DNA from 3 places in the Terribacillus sp. FSL K6-0262 genome. Region 2 is predicted to be linked to each of the others. Evidence: riboswitches for the same ligand, from Rfam matches in the RefSeq annotation. Region 2 holds a riboswitch; each other region holds the start of a gene.
What was found. A riboswitch is a leader RNA that binds a small molecule or an ion and turns the genes downstream of it on or off. The one in region 2 is predicted to bind thiamine pyrophosphate.
Positions count from the first base shown of each region.

Region 1: linked by a shared signal. The riboswitch ahead of MHI54_RS07325 (thiamine phosphate synthase) and the one ahead of MHI54_RS02005 (YkoF family thiamine/hydroxymethylpyrimidine-binding protein) in region 2 are both predicted to bind thiamine pyrophosphate.
Region 3: linked by a shared signal. The riboswitch ahead of tenA (thiaminase II) and the one ahead of MHI54_RS02005 (YkoF family thiamine/hydroxymethylpyrimidine-binding protein) in region 2 are both predicted to bind thiamine pyrophosphate.

Region 1 is NZ_CP150277.1:1,416,838-1,420,092, reverse strand. It holds gene MHI54_RS07335 (SDR family oxidoreductase) at 1-265, shown strand, start outside; gene MHI54_RS07330 (SDR family oxidoreductase) at 289-1,071, shown strand; TPP riboswitch at 1,182-1,293, shown strand; gene MHI54_RS07325 (thiamine phosphate synthase) at 1,393-2,013, shown strand; gene thiO (glycine oxidase ThiO) at 1,997-3,118, shown strand; gene thiS (sulfur carrier protein ThiS) at 3,115-3,255, shown strand, end outside.
Region 2 is NZ_CP150277.1:396,507-399,761, forward strand. It holds gene MHI54_RS01995 (YeeE/YedE family protein) at 37-1,098, shown strand; gene MHI54_RS02000 (sulfurtransferase TusA family protein) at 1,113-1,337, shown strand; TPP riboswitch at 1,453-1,557, shown strand; gene MHI54_RS02005 (YkoF family thiamine/hydroxymethylpyrimidine-binding protein) at 1,645-2,247, shown strand; gene MHI54_RS02010 (ECF transporter S component) at 2,244-2,822, shown strand; gene MHI54_RS02015 (ABC transporter ATP-binding protein) at 2,819-3,255, shown strand, end outside.
Region 3 is NZ_CP150277.1:1,244,976-1,248,230, forward strand. It holds gene thiD (bifunctional hydroxymethylpyrimidine kinase/phosphomethylpyrimidine kinase) at 1-770, opposite strand, end outside; gene tenA (thiaminase II) at 763-1,461, opposite strand; TPP riboswitch at 1,582-1,682, opposite strand; gene splB (spore photoproduct lyase) at 1,742-2,770, opposite strand; gene MHI54_RS06420 (transcriptional regulator SplA domain-containing protein) at 2,763-3,005, opposite strand; gene MHI54_RS06425 (hypothetical protein) at 3,199-3,255, opposite strand, start outside.

The DNA of each region.
Region 1 (3,255 bases), 1.0 Mb from region 2:
CATCACGAAAACATTGGCTGCTGAGTATGCGGCGCAAGGCATCGTAGTGAATGCAATTGCCCCAGGCACAACGGAAACACCAATGGTTCGTGCATATAAGGAAAAGAATCCGGAAGCATTCGTAAATGCGACAGAGCCTATCCCGCAGAAGCGTCTTGGCCAGCCGGAAGAAGTGGCGGAGCTTGTCACCTTCCTGCTGACTGGAAAGGCATCTTATATCAATGGCGCGGTGGTGCCGATCGATGGTGGGTTCACGGCAATCTAAAAAACTAAAAGGGAGAGATTCTCATGGAACGGTTTGAAGATAAAGTAGTATTGATTACAGGCGGCGGTTCTGGACTGGGCCGTGCAGCAGCACTTCAAGTAGCAAAAGAAGGCGCAAAACTTTCCCTTGTTGATATAAGTGAAAAAGGCTTGGAAGAAACAAAGCAGGAAGTCCTTGCAGCAGCACCGGAAGCAGAAGTTCTTACAATTGTGGCAAACTGTGCAAACGAACCGGAAGTTGAGGCGTATGTAAAACAAACAGTTGATCAGTTTGGCAAGATCGACAGTTTCTTCAACAATGCTGGTGTAGAGGGAACACAGAATCTAACGGAAGAGTATCCTGTGGATGAATTCGACCGCGTTGTGAACATCAACTTGAATGGTGTTTTCTACGGTATGCGTCATGTATTGAAAGTAATGAAGGAGCAAGGTCATGGTTCTGTAGTGAATACAGCTAGCGTAGGCGGAATCCGCGGAATCGGCAACCAGTCTGGCTATGCAGCAAGTAAGCATGGTGTGGTAGGTTTGACGAAGAACTCCGGAATCGAATACGGGCAATTCGGCGTCAGCATCAAAGCCATCGCACCAGGTGCCATTATGACTCCAATGGTAGAAGGTTCCTTGCGTCAAATCGGCGGGGATAACTGGGAAGAGGCAGGCAAAGAATTTGTCAGCGTCAACCCGATGAAGCGCTTCGGTAAGCCGGAAGAAGTCGGTTATCTTGTTGCATTCCTTCTCTCCGATCAAGCGAACTTCATCAATGCTACTGTTGTGCCGATTGACGGCGGACAATCTTATAAATACTGATTTATATTTTCTTTGGAGGCCATCTGACCGATTCGGATGGTCTTTTTTATATTGAGAAAATCTTGCAAATTATACTGATTATGCTACGATATGGGTAAGTTCATAGTTTATTTTCACACTAGGGGATCCCTTCATAAGGGCTGAGATTAAGAGTGGTGACTCTTTAAACCCTCATAACCTGAACAGGTTCGGACCTGCGTAGGAAAGTGTAGACACTCGAGTTTACATGCTCTTTTGTATGTATTTTTCGCAGACAGTACACACCACTTTCCTTTTGGGGAGTGGTGTTTTTTATGTATTCCGGACTGTTCGTCAAGGAAGGTGATAGCAATCAAATTGATGGCAGTAACAGATGACAGGCATGATATTCCCGACTTGCTGCGTATTTTGCTGGATATTCATCCTTATGTCGATCATGTACAGATCCGGGAAAAGAACAAGCCGGCTGGAGCGGTGTATCAGCTATGCCGGGAGTTAGTGAAGGAAGGACTGCCAGAGGAAAAGCTTTGGATCAATGACCGGGTTGATGCAGCATTGCTGCTTGGCTTGAAGCAGGTGCATGTACCAGGGCATGGACTGCCATTGAAAGAGTTGAAAAGGCAGTATCCGGAGCTGCGGATCGGGGCTCCCGTCCATTCATTTGAGGAAGCCATGGAGGCAGAAGCAGCTGGTGCGGCATACGTGTTATATGGTCATTGTTTTCCAACGGCAAGCAAGCAGGGGAAAGCCCCTCAGCCGCTATCCAATCCAGTGCGAATCCGGCAGAGCATCCAAGTGCCGATGTATGGGATAGGAGGAATCACGGCAGAGAGGTTAGCTGTGCTGAAAGCGCTTGAATTGGATGGCGCTGCTGTAATGAGCGGTATTTTTTCAGCAAAACAACCGCTTGAGGCTGTAAAGGAATTAAGGGAGGAGTGTTCACGTCTTGAAGCAATCCAGTGAGGTAGCTGTGGTTGGAGGGGGTATCATCGGCAGTGCAATCGCTTATTATTTGGCAAAGGCAGGGCACCGGGTCGATTTATTCGAAGCCGGACAGATTGGGTCAGGCTCGACACGAGCCGCAGCGGGCATGCTAGGCGCCCATTCGGAGTATAAAGAGTTCGGTGCTTTGCTTTATTCCTTTGCCCGGACTAGCCAACAGCTGTACGAAGAAGCGGAAGCCGATATACGTGCGCTTACAGGGATAGATATCGAACGGCGTACAGGCGGATTACTGCAGCTTGTTTTTACGGCAGAAGAAAGAGCAAGGCTATCCGATATTTGTTCCTTGGAAGGTGTGACGTGGCTGGACCGAGCTGCTGCGGAAAAAGAAGTGCCGGGGCTGACCAAGTCCCTGGAAGGAGCGATCCATATAGCGGACGATGTACATGTCACACCAGCCATTGCCTGCAGAGGATTCTGTTCGGCAGCCAAAATATCAGGAGCCCGTATACATGCGTTCACTCGAGTGGAAGGCATTGCAAAGGAAGATGGGCAATATCGGATACAGACCTCCAAGGGAGAATGGCAGGCGGAGTATGTGGTCATTGCCGGCGGGGTATGGAGTAATGCCCTTTTGCAGCGGATTGGCTTGGGGACACCGGTATATCCGGTGAAAGGGGAATGCATCGCTGTCACCAATACAGAGATACCGCTCTCCTGCAGTTTATTCCATGACCAGCATTATATTGTTCCTCGGAACAATGATGAGCTGATCATCGGTGCAACAAAGGTCAGGGGAGATTGGAGTACAGAGCCGACATCCGGGGGTATACACAGGGTCATGGAGAAGGCGAGACAGATGCTGCCGGGGATAGATAAGATGCCTTTTCTCAGAAGCTGGGCCGGTCTCAGACCTCAGACGATCGATGGCAAGCCGCTGATCGGGGAGCATCCAGAGATGAAGGGATTATTCATTGCTGCTGGTCATCAGCGCAATGGGATTCTGCTTGCGCCGGTTACAGGTAAGATGATCTGTGACTTGATTGACGGTAAGGCAGTTCCTGAAGTATGGACGGAAGCGTTTCGAGTCGACCGACTGCATACCGATGAGGAGGTATTGATGTGAGCATTCAACTGAATGGCAGGCAGCATGCATTATCCGCTGACATCCGGAATATCGCCCAGCTGCTGTCATCCCTTTCTTTGGAGAATAGGATTGTGATTGTCGAACTGAACAACGAAATCATCGATAAATCTGCCTAT
Region 2 (3,255 bases):
CTTATAAGAATACTCGGGTTAAGAAGGGGTGTTTCGATGATCCAAATGATCTTAACAGGCTTGTTATGCGGAGCCCTGCTTGGCTTTGTCATGCAGCGGGGCCGTTTTTGTTTGACAGGCGGCTTTCGCGATATGTATTTAGCGAAAGATAACCGGATGTTTTATGCCCTGCTGATTGCAATTGCCATTCAAAGTATCGGCGTTTATACATTGATCAGTTTGGGAGTTTTTGAATTCAGTGCAGGTACACTGCCCATCATTGCGGTAATCATCGGTTCTTTCATCTTTGGTATCGGTATTGTTTTTGCTGGCGGCTGTGCAACAGGCACTTGGTATCGTGCCGGGGAAGGTCTGATCGGCAGCTGGATTGCACTGGCAGGTTATATGCTTACAGCTGCCATGATGAAGTCTGGTGCATTGCTGCCCTTGGACACAACGGTAAAAGAAGTACAGCTGGAGAATAACTCCATCGCCGCAACTTTCGGGGTGAACAATTGGATATTGATCGGCTTATTCACTGTGATAGTCGGGTTGATCGTTTATCGTACGCTGCGCAAACCACAAGTAAAGATTCCTGGTTTGAAGCCAAAAAGAACTGGTCTGGCACATATTCTATTCGAGAAGCGCTGGCATCCTTTCATAACGGCAATTCTCATCGGGCTCATTGCTATCCTGGCTTGGCCATTGAGTGTTGCTGCCGGACGCATCTCAGGTTTGGGCATCACGACGCCTTCTGCAAATATCCTTCAATTTTTAGTGACAGGGGAATGGAGCTTCATCAACTGGGGTGTCTTCCTTGTGCTTGGCATCTTCATAGGATCTTTGTTCGCAGCAAAAATGAGCGGTGAATTCCGGTTCAGGCTGCCTGATGTGAAAACAACCATCCAAAGCTTCAGCGGCGGAATCATGATGGGCTTCGGTGCAGCCTTAGCGGGCGGCTGTTCGATCGGCAACGGTCTTGTGATGACTGCCATGATGACGTGGCAAGGATGGATTTCGTTGGCATTCATGATTTTAGGAACATGGACAGCTTCTTACTTTGTCTATGTACGGCCGCGTAAGAAAACCAGACAATCAACACATGCAATACCAGCATAAAGGAGTGTATTCAAATGAAGAAAACATTGGAAGTAATGGGAATGGTCTGCCCCTTCCCATTAGTGGAAGCAAAGGAAGCCATAAAAGACCTGCATTCCGGCGATGAGCTGGAGGTGCAATTCGATTGCACCCAGGGAACCGAATCCATTCCCAGATGGGCTGCCGAAGCAGGTCATGAAGTAACTGCATATGAGCAATTGGGTGAGGCCGCTTGGACAATAACGATCAAAAAGAAATAGCTTGTCAAGATTATCATCATCGACTGATGCACAACAAAAAATCAGATGGTCCAACAAGAAACCCTTTACAAATCGTTTTTCTTTTTTTACTATTAACCTATCAATTGCATAACGAGCGACGCACTGGGGGAGCTGGCAACGGCTGAGAGGAATCATGTGATTCTGACCCTTTGAACTCGATCTGGATAATACCAGCGTGGGGAAGTGCAGCCAGAATGGTCCTATTCTTTTGTGTATATTCTGCGACTGCGCCCTATGGTGCCGTCGCTTTTTTATTTGCAAAAAATCAGGAGGATTCTTTATGGAAATGCAAAATCAATGCGGAACAAGCAGAATCGCAGGCTGCAGCTTTTCGGTTTACCCGATGGCGGACAGATTCAAGGAAATCATTTTGGAGGCATTGGAAGCCGTCGATACCTCAAAAGTATGGATCGAGACGGATGATGTGACAACGCTTGTGCGCGGAAGGATTCCGCATGTATTCGATGTCACCTCTGCTATATTTTTGGCAGCAGCCAAAGACGGTGAGCATGTCGTGTTCAATGGCACTTACTCGATCGGCTGTCCTGGTGATTCTGCAGGAGATGTCTATATGGCCGAAGACGAGGTCAAGCTCAACCTTCCGACCACGGGAGGCATGAAGCTGGATACCGCATCCAAATTCTCGCTCTATCCATTAGGCGGCGGCAATTATATGGACACCATCTACAGCCAGATCGAGAATATGCGCTCTCACGGTATCGCTGTATCCAAGTCTCATTATTCCACCCGGCTTGATGGCAATGCCGTTGATGTTTTTGAAGGATTGGAGCATGTATTCACCGAAACGGAGAGCTCCGGATCTTCCCATACCGTCATGACGGTCACCATGTCAGCTAACAGTCCTTCTGCCAAGGATGTGATCAAATGAAAAGCTGGCGGATGAAGGATATTGTCGTCATGGCTGCGCTTGCTGTCGTATTCGGTATTGTGTATCTATTATTCCTGCCTGTCAACGTGGTGATGATGGGGCTTGTCGGACCGATCGGGACCGATATCATCTTTGGAGTCTGGTTCCTTGTCTCCATCGTGGCTGCCTATATCATCCAAAAACCTGGTGTCGCCCTTGTTTCGGAAACGATTGCCGGCATCGTCGAGGTGCTGATCGGCAGCAGTGCCGGTCCAATCGTCATCCTTACGGCTATCGTGCAGGGACTTGGTTCAGAAGCTGTATTTGCCATGACACGCTATCGTTCTTATCATGTGTTCGTATTGATGGGTGCCGGCGTGGGCGCCGCCATCACAAGCTTCATCTGGGGATACTTCCGCGGAGGCTTTGCCGCGCTTGATCCTTCCTATGTTGCGCTTATGTTGATAGTACGGATCATCAGCGGCGCTGTCATTAGCGGCCTGATCGGTAAAGCTATCAGTGAGGCGCTGGCTAAAACAGGAACGTTGACGAGCTTCCCGCTCGGCAAAATGCATCGCCAGCGAAAAGCAGGATGAAAAAGCCGATTCTGGAAGTCGACCAGCTGACCGTTGCCTTCGCGGAAGAAAGCAGCCCCACTTTATCCAAGTTGAGCTTTAGGATGCTGGAAGGTGACAGCATGCTCCTTCTTGGACCAAGCGGTTCCGGGAAAAGCACACTCACCTATTGCCTGAATGGTTTATATCCGAAAGAGCTCGACGGGGAAATGAGCGGTGACATCTTCTTTGCCGGTACGAATATCGAGGATTACAAAAGCGGGAAAATCAATTTGGAGGTCGGGACTGTATTCCAAGATCCCGAAACTCAATTTTGCATGCTGACGGTGGAGGATGAAATTGCCTTCGGGCTGGAAAATAAGAAGCTGCCTGCAGGAATGATGGATGCAGAAATTGATCGTGTCCTCCATCTTGTCGGTTTACAGCACAGGCGAAAGGACCGGATTCATACCCT
Region 3 (3,255 bases), 850 kb from region 2:
GTCGGCCCGTTCCCTTTGCCTAGCTGCAGCGAATAACGAATCGCATCTGTTACAAACTCCTTGCCGATTTTGACTGCCTCCTGCAACGATCTCCCCTTCGCCAATTCCGCTGTGATTGCCGCCGAATATGTGCATCCTGTTCCATGAGTATGCTTTGTCGGGATTCGCTCGGCTGTGTAGGACGTAAAGTTTTCCCCATCATAAAGCCAATCTGCAGCTAAAGCATCTTCCATATGCCCGCCTTTCATAAGGACAGCTTTTGCCCCATATTCCCTGACGATTCTTTTTGCCGCTGTTTTCATACTGGCTTCGTCCTCTATCCGCATTCCAGTTAGTTCTTCCGCTTCCGGTACGTTCGGCGTAACCAGTGATGCCAGCGGCACGAGATGTGTCTTCAGCGCATCTCTCGAATCTTCTCCCATTAGGGCATGCCCGCTTTTGGCATACATGACAGGATCCATGACATAAATGGTATTTGCATCATTCAGCATAGCAGCGATACAGCGCATCATCTCTTCCGATGCAATCATTCCGGTCTTTACAGCAGCCGGGATGATGTCCGAAAAAATGGATTCCAGCTGCTGCTTTAGAAATTCGACCGGAACATGATGAATTGCCTGCACACCAGTCGTGTTCTGGGCGACAAGGGATGTTATCACGCTCATGCCATATACCTCGCGCTCTTGGAATGTCTTCAGATCAGCCTGGATGCCGGCACCGCCTGAAGGATCCGTACCGGCAATCGTCAAAGCACTCTTCACATCAGGCATGAAGGGACTCCCCTTTCAATGGTATCATCCAATCTTGCTCGGTGGTTGCCATCTCCCAAAAGGCATGTTCCAGCATACAGCTTTTCAGGAATGCTTTACGCGCTCGTTCCTTGGCAGCAGATCCTGCTGTTTCCGCCCATTTGTCCAGCCGCTTGCAAAGCTCGGCTGTCACATCCGGCATACCGTCTTCCCTGCTGGCATAGAACTGGATCCATTCCAGGAACGGATTGGATTCATCCGGCTCCTTCGTCTCGATAATATGGGCAGCCAGCGCTTGATACGTCCACGGGCAAGGCAGGAGTGCTGCCATCAGCTCCCCGATATCACCATGTACAGCACTATTCATCATGTGGGAAATGTAATGATCTGCTGCCGGCGGCGGTGTCATACGCTGCAAATCCTCGTATTTCACACCAGCCACCTTACAGAACACATTATGCGGATGAATTTCACTATGCAGGACAAAATTAATCTGGGACTGATAGAAATCCATCTCTTCCCTTGTCTCACATTTGCTTACTGCCAAGCCATAAATACGAGCGAATGCAGTCAGGTACTCATAGTCTGCCTTCACGTAATGGATCAGCGCCTCTTTAGGCACATGGCCATTTGCAACTCCTTCGACGAAAGGATGCTGATAGATTGCTTCGAAAACCGGGTTTGCTTCTTCTCTCAATTGTGCAGAAAACATGTAAATTCCTCCCCTTATTGGAGAAAGCCCTGATGAAGAGTGATTGGCGCCGGCTAAATAAAAAAGCCGCTCCAGAAGTATGGAGCGACTCGTATACATAGCGATAGTGTCAAAGTTCACACGAATCCGGCTCCACTTCCCTACGCTGGTGTTAACCAGATCAGGTTCAAAGGGATAAAGATCTCTCTTATCTCAGCCGAACGGCACCCCTAGTGGACTTCCTCAAATTCAATTGTCCCTTTAACTATCACATGCATGGATAAGATTGTCAACCGATGCATCAAGTGAAATATTCAATCCGTGAATGCGGGAACATTTTATAGATCGTGCTCCCAAGAATGTCTTTGATTTCTTCCTGTTCCTCATTCTGATAAACATACTTCCCGATACCGTAGCGGCCCCATTTATATTTCCGCTTGTTTTCATCGAGTTCCAGCTTTGTCATCGGGTAATTTTTCTGGATGACACGTTTTGCCGGCTTTGTGAAACGGTGCTGGATCAATTCAAAGGTAAGGTTCTTTTTGGCATGAGCGGGCAGCGCTGCTTCCAGATGCTCCAGCATTTCCGGATAGCCCTTCTGCCAGCCCTCATGCAGATAAATCGGAGCAACGATGAAGCCAAGCGGATAACCTGCTTCTGCAACTTTCACGGCAGCTTCGATCCGATCTTTCAAACGGGAGGTTCCAGGTTCGAAGTATTTGATCACATAGTCATCATTGATGCTGAATCGGAACCTTGTCCGTCCCTGATGATCTGCGTCCAGCAAATGATCCACATGGGCAAATTTCGTCACGAAACGCAGCTGTCCATGTTTGGATCGACCGAAGTATTCTATTGCATGTTTCAGCGTGTGCGTCAGATGGTCGATGCCGACAATATCCGAAGTACAGGAAGCCTCGAAACGCGTCTCTTCAGGCGCCCTCTCCTGCATATATTGCTCTGCCGCCTCGAAAATCTCATCTGTATTCACATACGTACGGATATAAGGTTTGGATCCCATCGTTGTCTGCAGGTAGCAATAATGGCAATGTCCCATACATCCTGTCGCAAAAGGAATCGCATATTCCGCAGATGGTTTGGACGTATCGAATTTCAATGTTTTCCGTACGCCGACGACCAATGTCGATTTGGCAGTGCGATACTTCTGGAACTCATTTTCCCCCGGCAGATTACGAACCTGGTTATGGGAAGTGGTCTCACGGATTTCCACTCCCATGTCCTGGAATTTATCCCGAAGTTTCACGCCAAGCGGATACTCCAATGCCCTGGGCTCGATATAGACGAGCTGCGGCACGAACGGTTTAACCATAATACCCACCCTCGGTCAGGCCGAAAGCAGACACATACGCCTCCTCCGCCTCGCCAAGATCCTGATAGACTGCAACTTCATCCGTCAGCGGATAATACGTTTCATAAATGAACAAAGCAAGTTCCCCGGGCTTTTCCGGATGATGGACGACTGCTGCTTCCTGTATATTTGCCACTCCCTGTGCATGAGGATTGCGAATGATCACATAGACGATATCCCCTGGCTGAAATGCCATACCGTTGGCCTCCTTTTTTATACATACTGGGGGTAGTATGCACAAATTGCAGACAAAGCATGTAAAAAAATGAACCCTTTTCCAGGAAGTATTCGTCTACTTCTTAAGGAGGGGTCCATAGTGAAAATCTTTATATATATTTTTCTGTTCATCATCTTGTCTTTTATCGTTTACTATCTGCTGGCCAATTGAATCATATCCGGAAACGGGCCACAGAGGTTTGCAGCTCTTCCGCAAGATACGAAAGCGA